DNA from 2 places in the Planococcus sp. ANT_H30 genome. Region 2 is predicted to be linked to the other one. Evidence: predicted binding sites of a transcription regulator. Region 2 holds the regulator's gene; the other holds the start of a gene.

Region 1 (7,066 bases), 240 kb from region 2:
CACGTGGGGATTTTAAACGCACAAAAGTTATTGTTCCAGATTCAGCGCACGGCACAAACCCGGCGTCAGCAACTGTTGCCGGATTCGAAACCGTAACGGTAAAATCTAGTGATAAAGGTCTCGTAGATTTGGAAGACTTGAAGCGCGTTGTTGGAGATGACACAGCGGCATTGATGCTGACAAATCCGAATACGCTTGGCTTGTTTGAAGAACAGATTTTGGAAATGGCAGCTATTATTCACGAAGTCGGCGGTAAGCTTTATTATGACGGCGCTAACTTGAATGCAGTTATGTCAAAAGCACGTCCAGGAGACATGGGCTTTGACGTGGTTCACTTGAATTTACACAAAACCTTCACAGGACCCCACGGTGGTGGTGGACCTGGATCTGGCCCAGTTGGTGTGAAAAATGACTTGTTGCCATACTTACCAAAACCAGTATTAGTGAAAAAAGACGACGCTTATACGTTCGATTATGACCGTCCAGATTCAATCGGCCGTGTTAAGCCGTTCTACGGAAATTTCGGAATCAATGTGCGTGCTTATACGTATATTCGTTCTATGGGACCAGACGGCCTGAAGGCTGTAACAGAATACGCGGTATTAAATGCCAACTACATGATGCGCAGATTGCAGCCGCATTTTGATTTGCCATACGACCGTCATTGCAAGCATGAATTTGTTTTAAGTGGTCGTCGTCAAAAGAAACTGGGTGTTCGCACATTGGATATGGCGAAACGCTTACTTGACTTTGGCTATCACCCACCAACAATCTACTTCCCGTTAAATGTTGAAGAAGGCATGATGATCGAACCAACCGAAACAGAATCGAAAGAAACATTGGATGCTTTTATAGACGCGATGATTCAAATTGCGAAAGAAGTAGAAGAAAATCCAGAAATCGTTCAAAATGCACCACATACGACGGTGATCAATCGTTTGGACGAGACAAAAGCAGCACGTCATCCTGTGCTTCGCTACACGAAAGTCGAGTAAATTTTAAAAAGAAGGGGGTGTCTTAAAAGGTCATGAAAAACGACTTTTTGAGTACACCCCCTTTTTCCTGCTGAAGAACAGTGTGTCAGCCGTTTGTTGTCTCACCCAGTCGAACCGTTTGCATTGTCATTAGCCATGTTGACTCTAAAAAGAAAAAAAGCGTTCATTTCTATAAAATGGAAGAAAAAGTAGCACTTTCAGATAGATTGATGACAAATGTAAAATCAACGTAGAAAGTGCCTTCGGTCCTATCAAAAGCAATCGTCAATTCTGGAGATCTCATCTAAAAAATCCAGCAAAGTCGAAATCACCTTTAAGTCCAGTTGATAGGATTCAACTTGCCCTTGAACCATCTGCACAAATGCTTCGCACCCTTTTTCATCTACTGCTGATGATTGTTTCGTAACGTTTGGAATAGCGGTCGCAATTAGCACCGTAATACTCATCATATCCGAAGGTGATTTTAAAAACCGGCAGAGACTTAGGAGTCATCCCTTTCTTTGCTTCTGACTATATAAGGTACAATCCCTTAAATAATTGCCTGGCCGATGGGTGAGCTGCTTTCACAGCATATCCTCGTCAATACCTGTAATAAATATAAAAAGGCCTTCCAGCGACGTGGAAGGCCTTTTTAATGATTAGACTTTGGCTTTTATTTTGCCAGTCCATTGTTTGAATCCGCCTTGCAATTGGAACAATTGGTTATAGCCTTTTTTCTTTAGGAAAATGGCGACCCGTCCGCTGCGAGCTCCGTTCTGGTCGTATAAGTAGACCGGCTTGTCTTCGCGAATTTCCTTATAACGCTGGCGCAATTGTGATTGCGGAATATTGCGAGCTCCAAGGATATGACCTGCTGCAAAATCTTTTGGCTCGCGCACGTCGATTAATTGAGCTTTGCGGTAGCCTTCAATAAACTGTTCCTGTGTCAAGTTAGTGACAGTTTTTTTAATGCGAAAATAAGTAATCACCGCGTAAATGATGATGGCTAACAGTATTGCGATCGTAATATACAAAAATTCCAATGGTCTTGCCCCTTTCTACTCTTCTTTTATTATAAGAGAAGAGATGACGGATATTCAATGCCAATGTTACACTAATTATCGGAAATAGGAGGCGATCTTGTGAATTATCCGAAATGGGTTTTTATAAATTCAGGTGCGGGCACCCCTTCTTTTAATATGGCGCTCGATGAATCCTTGCTGACTTGGCATAGTGAAGGGCTTATTCCGCCGATCATTCGTTTTTATGGTTGGCAACCGGCAGCTCTTTCAATTGGTTACTTTCAAAAAGTAGAAAAGGAAATTGATATGGATGTTGTTAACCGATTAGGACTTGGTTTTGTGCGCCGTCCAACAGGGGGCAGAGGTGTACTTCATGAACATGAACTTACATACAGTATCATCGTCAGCGAAGATTATCCACAGATGCCAGAAACTGTTACAGAAGCTTATCGTGTACTGAGCGAAGGGTTATTGGAAGGCTTTAAAAACTTAGGGCTCGATGCTTATTTTTCGGTACCGGATACAGCTGAGAAGCGCGCTGACTTAAAAAAACCAAAATCTGCAGTTTGTTTTGATACGCCGAGCTGGTATGAGATGGTCGTCGAAGGTAAAAAAGTGGCAGGAAGTGCACAAACACGTCAAAAAGGTGTTATTCTACAGCATGGTGCGATTTTAATTGATTTGGATGCCGAGAAACTGTTATCTGTTTTCAAATTTCCGAGTGAAGAAGCAAAAGAGCGCATGCGCATGAAGATACCTGAAAAAGCAGTGTCGATTAATTCACTACGAAAAACGCCAGCAACTGCTGAAGAATGCATTGCTGCCTTTAAAAAAGGGTTTGAGCAAGCTTTGTCTATCGATTTAGAGCCCTATGTGTTGACTGAGCAACAATTAGCAGAAGTCAAGGCTTTAGAGGAAAAAAAATACGCGAATCACGAGTGGAATTTCCGAGTGTGAGGTCTTTTGGCTCATTTTACCGAATTTAAAAGCTCGAAACCTTGGTAAATATAGCTTTATAAACTAACAGAATTCTATAAAAAAAACTTGTTATTGAAAATAAGTTTCAACATGTAGTATGATGGGAATCGAAGTAATACTATATATAGTATCCGACTCCATATAACATAAAGGAGGAATTGTCAAATGGTTTCCGCCACACAACAATCCCAGTATTCATTAAATGCATCAGCTTTAAACGAAGATATCAAAACCTTTCCGCAAGTACATGCCATCACTTCAGATATGAAGTTAACGCACAAAGGTGTCTCGCGTCTTGTTATGATTGATCGTTACTCTTTCAAAGATACAGAGAAAAAAACGCTCAAAGCGGGAGATTTTGTTGTATTAACTGTTAAAGAAGATCCGAAATTCCCAGCTCGTGGGCTAGGTTACATCGTTTCGATTGATAAAACTACGAACAAAGCGAAAGTTTGGATTGAGGAAGATTACAGAAGTGCAATCGACAATCCAGAAGAACAAGTAGCAGGCATTGTCAATCGTCCGATCGACGTGATTGAAAAGCCAATGGAAGTGTACTACGAGCAAATTGCGAAACGCAATGCAACAGGTCTTGCCTCAGTAGAAACAACTTCTGAAAAACGTCAAGAATGGTTTGAGAAATTTTATCAGCAATTGGTTAGCTTGAAATTCATTCCAGCTGGACGTGTTCTTTACGGAGCAGGAGCGGATACAGATGTAACGTATTTCAATTGTTACGTAATGCCGTTTGTTGCGGATTCACGCGAAGGTATTTCGGATCACCGTAAACAAGTGATGGAAATTATGAGCCGCGGTGGCGGTGTTGGTACGAACGGTTCGACTCTTCGTCCACGGAATACATTAGCACGTGGAGTTAACGGCAAATCATCAGGTTCTGTATCTTGGTTAGATGATATCGCGAAATTAACCCATCTTGTTGAACAAGGTGGATCACGTCGCGGTGCGCAAATGATTATGCTTGCAGACTGGCATCCAGATATTGCGGAATTTATCATTTCAAAAATGCAAAACCCTCGTATTTTGCGTTATTTGATCGAAAACACGCAAGATGAGACGATTAAAAAACTGGCTCATGATAAATTGAAATTCAAACCGTTAACAGCCCAAGAAGAAGCGATGTTCCAAGGAATTCTGAACTACCGCACAATTCCTGGCATGGGCGGATTTAATGAAAAAATCATGCGTGATGCCGACACGAAGTTACGTGACGGTGGAACGTACTCTGTTCATAATGAAGAATTCTTAACCGGTGCAAATATTTCCGTTACGCTAACGAGTGATTTCATGACAGCTGTCGAAAATGATGCAGATTTTGATTTGCGTTTCCCAGCAGTCGAGTCGTACTCAAAAGAAGAAATGGCGATTTATAATGAGAAATGGCAAGAAGTGGGCGACGTTCGTGAATGGGAAAGTATGGGCCATGGTGTCCGCGTTTACCGTACGATGAAAGCTCGTGAGCTATGGAACTTGATCAATATTTGTGCGACATATTCAGCTGAACCAGGTATTTTCTTTATTGATAATGCCAATGAAAAAACCAATGCTGCAGCATACGGTCAAAAAGTTGTTGCGACAAATCCTTGTGGTGAACAGCCGTTAGCACCTTATTCGGTTTGTAACTTGGCTGCGGTCAATTTGGCGCAATTTGCAGATCCAAAAACGAAAATGGTTGATTTTGAAAGCTTGAAAGAAACAGTTCGCGTCGGTGTCCGCATGCAAGATAATGTTATTGACGCAACGCCATACTTCCTCGAAGAAAACCAAGTACAAGCACTTGGTGAGCGCCGTGTAGGTCTTGGCGTTATGGGATTAGCAGATTTGCTAATTTATTGCGATAAAGAATACGGATCACCAGAAGGCAATAAACTTGTTGATGAAATCTTCGAAACTATTGCTACAGCGGCATATGAAGTATCGACAAACTTAGCAGCAGAACGCGGTAGTTTCCCCTTCCTAGTTGGTAAGACGGACGAAGAGACAGCAGCACTTCGCAAAGCATTTACTGAAACTGGCTTTATGCAAGGTATGCCAGAACATGTTCGCGAAGCAATTCTTGAAAAAGGTATACGTAATTCACATCTGTTGACGGTTGCGCCAACAGGGTCTACAGGAACGATGGTTGGTGTTTCAACGGGACTTGAGCCTTATTATTCATTTACTTACTACCGTAGCGGCCGACTTGGTAAATTTATTGAAGTCAAAGCTGATATCGTTGGAGAATATTTGAAAAATAATCCTGAAGTAAGCGAAGAAAACCTTCCAAAAGCATTTGTAACGTCAATGGACTTGGCTCCAGAAGCGCATGCTGATGTTCAATGCATTATTCAACGCTGGATTGATTCGTCTATCTCAAAAACTGTCAACGCACCACGCGGTTACACAGTAGAACAAGTAGAAGGCGTTTATGAGCGTTTGTATAAAGGTGGAGCAAAAGGCGGTACGGTCTATGTTGATGGCAGCCGTGATTCACAAGTTTTAACATTAAAAGCTGAAGACAATAACTTTGAAGAAGAGCAACAACCAGAAGAAACTGGCAAGCGTCCGATCGTTTTAATCGATACCATCCAGGATCTCCGTTCAACTAACGTTACTATCGGTTCTGAAGTGGGCGATACATGTCCAGTTTGCCGAAAAGGAACAGTAGAAGAAATGGGTGGCTGCAATACATGCACCAACTGTAACGCTCAACTTAAATGTGGATTGTAAAAATAATGAACGCGGTGGCTAACAAGCTACCGCGTTTTTTTATATTCTGTACCAAAACACCGCTTCGGCAAGTCGTCTTAAGCCCGTCGGTTCTATGCAGGGGCTTTCGCTTTTCTTTTATTGTCTAGCTCAAGCACCCAAGTCCTAGGGTCATAAGCCAACCCAGCTGTGCGGCAGAGAACGCCGCTCTGCTGGTCTGTCTTATGCCCGTCAGACTTACACGGGTGCTTGAGCTTTTCTTTTATTGTCTAGCTCAAGCACCCAAGTCCTAGGGTCATAAGCCAACCCAGCTGTGCGGCAAAGAACGCCGCTCTGCTGGTCTGTCTTATGCCCGTCGGACTTACACGGGTGCTTGAGCTTTTCTAAATAGTTGCTCGATTGTTCCGATATGTTAAAATAATTAAGAATGTATAAGGGGAGGGGAAAGTTGAATGCGCGTGCTGATCTTGAACGGTCCTAACTTAAATCGTTTGGGCAAGAGAGAGAAAGAAGCTTATGGAACGTTTACGCTAGAAGAGTTAGAGCAAGAATTAGTGGAATTTTCTAACCAGCATCATATTGAATTGATTTGTCGGCAGTCGAATCACGAGGGGGAATTGATTGATTGGATTCACGGAGCAGGAGACGATGCATTATCAGGAATTGTATTGAACGCTGGTGCCTATACGCATACGAGCATCGCTATTCGAGATGCGATTGCCGCAATCAAAGTCCCTGTTATTGAAGTACATATATCAAATGTCCACAAACGTGAGGAGTTCCGCCATCATTCATACATCTCCCCAGTTACTGTCGGACAAATTGTTGGCTTTGGCCAGGATGTCTACAAATTAGCACTACAAGCATTGATCTTGAAACAAGAGAGAGGATGAATATGTTGAAAATTCAAAAACTACGTACGGAAATGAACAGCCGAAATATTGAGGCACTGCTTATTACCAGTTCTTTTAACTTGCGCTATATTACTGGATTTACGGGAACAGCTGGACTGGCAATCGTGACACAGGAAAAGGCGGTTTTTATTACTGATTTTCGTTACACTGAGCAAGCCAATGACCAAGTTGAAGATTTTGTTGTTGTCCAAGCAGAAAAAAACTTAACTGACGAGGCAATCAAAACGGTTAAGTCGTTAGCTATTCAAACACTAGCTTTTGAACAAGATCATATGACTTATGCAACAGCTATGCAATATAAATCCAAGATGGATATAGAGTTACAGCCTGTCAGCGATTTGGTTGAAAAAATTCGGATGGTCAAGACACCAGAAGAAATCACAATTTTAAAAGCAGCTGCTAAAATTGCAGATGATGCTTTTGAGCATATTTGCGGATTTATTCGTCCAGGATTGACAGAGCTTGAAGTTTC
Region 2 (7,066 bases):
GCTTTAAAGAAAACCAAAACCGGTTACTCAACAGCAGCAGATGTTCTAGAAAAACTAGAGGGGCAGCACGAGATCATCTCGCATATTCTCATGTATCGTCAATTGGGCAAACTATTATCCACTTATATAGAAGGATTGCTAAAAGAAGTACACGAAGACGGCAAAGTCCACACCCGGTTCCAACAGGCTCTTACAACAACTGGTCGACTTAGTTCAACTAATCCGAACTTGCAAAATATCCCGGTGCGCCTTGAAGAAGGACGGAAAATCAGGAAAGCCTTTATTCCTTCAGAGCCGGACTGGGTAATGGTCGCAGCGGATTATTCACAAATTGAATTGCGTGTCTTGGCAGATATGTCGGAAGATGAGCGTCTCGTGCAAGCTTTTAAAGATGACCGAGATATTCATACAACAACGGCTAGCGATGTTTTTCATGTTCCTGTAGAACAAGTGACAGGCGATATGCGAAGAGCTGCTAAAGCCGTTAACTTCGGAATTGTTTATGGCATTAGTGATTATGGTTTGTCTCAAAACTTAAGCATTCCACGGAAAGAAGCAGCAGACTTTATTGAACGTTATTTCACAAGTTTTCCTGGCGTCAAAAGTTATATGACAACGATTGTGGCAGACGCAAAGCGTGATGGATTTGTCACGACATTGATGAACCGGAGACGCTATTTACCGGATATTACGAGTTCTAACTTTAATTTGCGCAGCTTTGCAGAGCGTACAGCGATGAATACGCCGATTCAAGGGAGTGCAGCAGATATTATTAAAAAAGCGATGATTGATATGGATGCAGCACTCGAGCGTGAAGGGATGCAAACGCGTATGCTGTTGCAAGTACACGATGAATTAATCTTTGAAGCACCACCTGAAGAATTGGAGAAACTGATGAAATTAGTACCTGAAGTAATGGAACATGCAGTGAAACTAATTGTGCCGTTAAAAGTAGACATCGCCAATGGTGCAACTTGGTACGATACTAAATGATCGGAGGGTAACGATATGCCTGAACTTCCAGAAGTAGAAGGTGTCGTTCGGCAGATCCGCCCTGTTTCTATTGGTAAAAAAATTGAGGCAGTAACGGTATCGGACATTATTCGCTTATCGAAAGCGAATGGCAAAGAAGCAATCATTAAGCGGATGGAAGCCGACCGTTTTGTTGATAGCTTAACAGGAGCGCAAATTGTCCGTGTCGAGCGACGCAGCAAATATATTTACTTTACATTGCGAAAAGACCATGAATTTTTATTAGTTAATCATTTGGGAATGTCAGGAGCTTGGTTTTACGTCGACCAGCTTCAGTCTATTCCGGAAGATAAATTCCGGAGACACGTTCATGTTATTTTGACGTTGAGCGATGGCAACTTACTAGCGTTTTCGGATATTCGTCGTTTTGGGGAAATGAGGGTATTGCAAGAAGAGGCAGAATTCCCTCCTTTACTGCTGATGGCACCGGAGCCTTTTGAGCCAGGTGCACGAGAACATTTTTTGGCGATGGCTGAGAGTGCTAAATACCAAAACAAAGCAATCAAAGAACTTATTATGGACGGCCAAATTATTTCGGGCTGCGGTAACATTTATGCAACAGAAGCCCTTTTCAAAACGAAAATACATCCCAAACGAGCGGCTAGGCGCATTAGTCGGAGACGAAAAGTAGAACTATTTGAGTCAATTGTTGCTATTTTGCTAGAAAGCATAGAAGCAGGCGGAAGTACGATTTCGGATTACCGCAACATCAATGGTGAATCAGGCAGCATGCAAGATCGTTTTGGTATGTATGGAAAAAAACAGTGTATGGTTTGTGGCACGATGACGAAGACGCTGAAAATCGGAGGTCGGGCATCTGTATATTGCCCAACTTGCCAGAAATGAGGATGAATAATGATCATTGGATTGACAGGTAGCATTGCCAGTGGAAAAAGTACCGTATCCGAAATGTTAAAAAATTTAGGCTATCCGATTATTGATGCGGATCTTGTCGCGCGGTTAGTAGTAGAACCAGGTTCTGACACCTTAGGACAAATCGCTTTAGCATTTGGCGATGAGATACTGCGCGAAGACGGAACGATGGACCGTGCAAAACTAGGCGAAATCATTTTTAACGATCCGGCAAGTCGCAAAATATTGAACGATATTATTCATCCGGCAATTCGTCAGGAAATGCTCCGACAGCGGCAGGATTTTTTGGCGCAAGGATTCAAGACCATCATCATGGATATTCCGTTATTATTTGAGAGCCGCCTACAGCACTTGGTCGATAAAATTTTAGTCGTCAGTGTTACCGAAAAAAATCAATTTACTCGGCTAGTGGAACGCAACAACTTTACTGAAAAAGAGGCGCGAGCACGTATTAGTTCACAACTGCCAATGTCTGTAAAAGAAGATGGAGCGGATGCGGTTATCTACAATAACGGTACATTGAACGAGACGGAAAGCCAATTAAATCGAATTTTAGCAAATTGGCAAACCAGCCTTGAAAAAGAATAAAAGATATGTAATTTTAAAGGTTCTCTAAATAGGTGATTGTGTTATACTATATAAGAAATTAAAAATATGAGTATAACTTAATTACAAACGGAGGATTCCTACATGACAGTTTCTATTGCAATTAACGGATTTGGCCGTATTGGCCGTATGGTTTTCAGACAGGCGATATTGATGGATGATGTTAAAATAACAGCAATCAACGCTTCGTATCCAGCTGAGACCCTGGCGCATTTGATTAAGTATGACACAAATCACGGTACCTTTACGGGTGACGTATCTTCAGAAGAAGATGCTTTAATTGTTAATGGAAAACGGGTTCAATTGGTAAGTGAGCGCGATCCACTGAATTTGCCATGGAAAGAAATGGGCATTGATATCGTTATCGAAGCAACTGGGAAATTCAATTCACGTGAAAAAGCAGCGCTGCATTTAGAAGCAGGAGCTAAAAAAGTGATTTTGACAGCGCCTGGAAAAAAAGAAGATATCACAATCGTTATGGGAGTTAATGATGACAAACTAGACATTGATAAGCATGATATCATTTCCAACGCTAGCTGTACGACCAATTGTCTAGCGCCTGTTGTAAAAGTGCTGAATGATACATTTGGAATTGAAAATGGCTTGATGACGACCATCCATTCTTACACAAACGACCAGCAGAACTTAGATAACCCGCACAAAGATCTTCGGCGCGCGCGTGCTTGTGCACAATCCATTATTCCAACTTCTACGGGTGCTGCGAAAGCGCTATCATTGGTGTTGCCTGAGATGGAAGGGAAACTTCATGGTATGGCATTACGAGTGCCAACTCCAAATGTATCCTTAGTCGATTTAGTTGTTGACTTGAACACAGCAGTGACAATTGAAGAAGTTAATAGAGCTTTCAAGGAAGCTTCTGAAAATAGCTTAGAAGGAATTTTGAGCTTGACGATGGAACCATTGGTTTCTGTTGATTTTAATAGCAATTCAGATTCGGCAATTGTTGATGGATTATCGACGATGGTTATTGGCGATCGCAAAGTAAAAGTTTTGGCATGGTACGATAACGAGTGGGGCTATTCAGCACGTGTAATCGACTTGACTAAAAAAGTTGCCAATGCGATGGTTCTTGTTTCTAAATAAGCCTGAATGCCCTGTTCTCTAGTTTTTTTAAAAGAGAAACAGGGTTTTTCTCTGCCTATGTGATCGTAAAAATTCTGAATCAATAAGATATTATTATTGCATTTGCGATAAATACGTTTTATACTATGAATCGTAGTTGAAAAATGGCTACCACTTCTGAATTTCCATCATGTAACTCGGAATTAGGAGCGTAAGATTTTTATTCACATGACTGCTTAAAGGGTTAGGACCTCTTTGGACTAACTTTCCCCCGTGGTAGTCAACTTTGAATATTTTGCGCAAAAACCAAAATGATATCAAAGGGGGAAAACGAACCATGGAAACGATGGGACGTCACGTAATTGCAGAACTTTGGCAGTGTGATTTTGACAAATTAAACGATATGGATTTTATCGAACAAACTTTTGTTGATGCAGCACTCAAATCTGGAGCTGAAGTAAGAGAGGTAGCTTTTCATAAATTCGCACCACAAGGTGTTAGCGGAGTTGTGATTATCTCAGAATCTCACTTAACTATTCACAGTTTTCCAGAACACGGCTATGCGAGTGTAGATGTTTACACTTGCGGCGATTTAGATCCGACTATTGCAGCGGAATATATCGCAGACGCACTAGGTTCAACATCACGCGAACTTGTAGAAATACCACGCGGTATGGGACCAGTAAGTGTTGAGAAATCCAAAGTTTCAGTAACAGCATAATCCATTTAACCAAAAACACGTAAGCAGGGGATGAAATCCTCTGCTTTTTCTATTTTTTCAATGATTTTTTGTTATACTAGATACACGAGATAGAGAAGTTAGGGAGATGTAAAAATGAAATGTCCAGCTTGCCAACATAACGGCACACGTGTTGTCGATTCGCGGCCAATAGACGAAATGAAATCCATCAGAAGGCGAAGAGAATGTGAGTCTTGCGGTTATCGCTTTACGACATTTGAAAAAGTGGAAGAAATGCCACTGATTGTTGTCAAAAAAGATGGCTCGCGTGAAGAGTTCAGCCGTGAAAAAGTTTTGCGTGGCGTTATTCGCGCATGTGAAAAACGGCCGGTATCTCTAGAAGTGTTAGAAGAAGTCGTCTTTACGATTGAGAAAGACCTTCGCCGTGCGGGTAACCCAGAAGTGAAATCTGAAGAAGTCGGAGAATTGGTCATGAATCGACTAGCAACAATCGACGAAGTAGCATATGTTCGCTTTGCTTCAGTGTATCGCCAATTTAAAGACATCACTGTTTTTATTGATGAACTCAAGGATTTGCTAAATAAAACTCCGGAAGACAAGAAAATCGATTAAGGCGGTGACTTATGACTGCATATTATAAAGAGTTGCAGCCTGCTGATCCATTTCGAATTCGCTTACCTTATCCGTTTTCAAATTACGATCGGCAACTTCTAACATTGCTCTATCAACCTATGATTGGTGCGGAAGCCATTGCATTGTATTTAACTTTATGGGCTGAAGGAGAAGCGACTAGTGAAGAGTCGAGTCATTATACATTGATGAATATGTTGGGGAATTCTATTTCGAAAATATTTGACGCTAGAATCCAGTTAGAAGCAATTGGATTGCTTAGAACGTATAAAAATCAAAGCAGTGAGCGTTCTTTCATCTATGAACTGTGTCCGCCACTCGATCCAAAAACGTTTTTTATGGATCCGTTATTGTCTATGTTTTTATTTAGTAAAATTGGTGAAACGTCTTACCGAAAAGTTCGTAAACGTTTTGCCATCGAAACGGAGATTCCGACTGATTACGAAGAAGTGTCAAGAACCTTTACCGATATTTTTCAACCAGTTCATGCCAAAGCAGGCTATCCCGCTAAGAAAAAAGATTTACAAGAACGAAAAAATGGGGGATACAGCACGGAATCAGATTTTGACTTTGGTTTATTGCAACAAGGGCTTTCCGAGCAATTAGTTCCCAAACGTGTATTAACGGGCAGCATAAAAGCCTATATTGCCAAATTGGCTTTTTTGTATAGTTGGGACCCGCTTGAAATGCAAACAGTTGTCTTAATGGCGATTGATGACAATTACAAATTGACGACTGATCTTTTAAAAAAAGCAGCAACCGAGCATTACAAAATGAAAGTGTCCACTACAGCGCCGCAACTGGTTCCTGTACATAAAGCAACAGAACCTGTTGAAGCAACAGACGAAACGTCAAAAACAAAAGAAGATGAGTTATTGGTTTATTTAGAGACTGCAGCTCCTATCCAAGTACTGAGAGATATTGCGGATGGTCACGAACCGTTGCCGTCAGATGTGGAACTAGCAAACCAATTAGTCACTTTCCACAAGATGGAGACAGCGGTTGTAAATGTATTGCTTCACTATGTGTTGCTACGAACCGATATGAAGCTAACCAAAGCATATGTGGAGAAAATCGCTTCGCACTGGCTACGCAAGAATATTACAACCGCAAAAGATGCAATGGAAATTGCCCGTGTCGAGCACACGCAGTATATGAAGTGGAAGTCTGAAGGCTCGCTAACGACTATCGCCAAACCATTCACAGGCAATCAAAAGCCGCTGCGTGAAGAACGATTGCCGGAATGGTTCCATAAAAAAGACGATGTACCTGTTGCTAAAGCAGAGCCAAGAAACGAAAGCTTAGAAGTAGAAAAACAAAAACTTCTTGCGAAACTTGCGCTGAAGAAAGGAAAAGGTGGTTAAATGGAACCGATTAGCGAAACCTTAAAACGTGTAGTCAATGCCCCTGCTTTTTCTGAGCGTTATGGTGAAATGCGTAAAGAAGTATTGGCGCATGCAGGAGTTCAAAAATTCTTGGAAAATCATGCAGATGAAATTGACGCACCTACTATTGATAGAGGGCTTCACAAGTTATACGAATACATCGACCAATCCCATGATTGCAACAAATGCCCTAGCTTGGATGGCTGTATTAATCATTTAAAAGGTTTTGAGCCGAATCTTGTATTAGAACGTGGAACTATCGGGATTTCGTATACAAAATGTCGCTCAAAGGATATTCACGACAACAAACGCCATGCATCTTCTTTAATCCATAGCATGTATATGCCAAAAGAAGTGATGCAAGCGACACTGGACGGCTTTGAATTAGATGACAGTCGCATGGAAGCGTTTCGAGCGGTTGGTGATTTCCTCGATCAAGCAACGGGTCCTGACAATTTACCTGAGAAAGGATTGTATCTTTATGGACAATTCGGTATTGGGAAATCGTACTTATTGAGCGCAGTGGCCAATGAACTGGCTGAGATCAATGTGAAATCTGTGTTGGTGTTCGTTCCAGAATTTATGCGAGAAATGAAACAGGCGATTGGTGATCAAACATTGCAGGAAAAAGTGGATTATGTGAAAAAAGCAGACGTCTTGATGCTAGATGACATTGGAGCTGAAGCAATGTCAAGCTGGACACGAGACGAGGTACTTGGAACAATTCTCCATTACCGGATGTCTGAAAAACTGCCAA

What was found. Region 2 encodes NrdR, which represses ribonucleotide reductase genes. Its sites were predicted from a motif close to AACACNATATATNGTGTT; they were not measured.
Region 1: a site for NrdR is predicted at 3,089-3,106, ahead of FQ085_RS06400 (vitamin B12-dependent ribonucleotide reductase). Genes of this name have one in related genera too.

Annotation. Positions count from the first base shown of each region.
Region 1 is NZ_VOBJ01000002.1:110,153-117,218, reverse strand. It holds gene gcvPB (aminomethyl-transferring glycine dehydrogenase subunit GcvPB) at 1-995, shown strand, start outside; gene FQ085_RS06415 (hypothetical protein) at 1,247-1,429, opposite strand; gene FQ085_RS06410 (rhodanese-like domain-containing protein) at 1,634-2,017, opposite strand; gene FQ085_RS06405 (lipoate--protein ligase family protein) at 2,174-2,953, shown strand; gene FQ085_RS06400 (vitamin B12-dependent ribonucleotide reductase) at 3,140-5,701, shown strand; gene aroQ (type II 3-dehydroquinate dehydratase) at 6,133-6,573, shown strand; gene FQ085_RS06390 (M24 family metallopeptidase) at 6,576-7,066, shown strand, end outside.
Region 2 is NZ_VOBJ01000002.1:353,693-360,758, reverse strand. It holds gene polA (DNA polymerase I) at 1-993, shown strand, start outside; gene mutM (bifunctional DNA-formamidopyrimidine glycosylase/DNA-(apurinic or apyrimidinic site) lyase) at 1,009-1,878, shown strand; gene coaE (dephospho-CoA kinase) at 1,888-2,493, shown strand; gene FQ085_RS07685 (glyceraldehyde-3-phosphate dehydrogenase) at 2,596-3,615, shown strand; gene speD (adenosylmethionine decarboxylase) at 3,932-4,315, shown strand; gene nrdR (transcriptional regulator NrdR) at 4,430-4,906, shown strand; gene FQ085_RS07670 (replication initiation and membrane attachment family protein) at 4,918-6,288, shown strand; gene dnaI (primosomal protein DnaI) at 6,289-7,066, shown strand, end outside.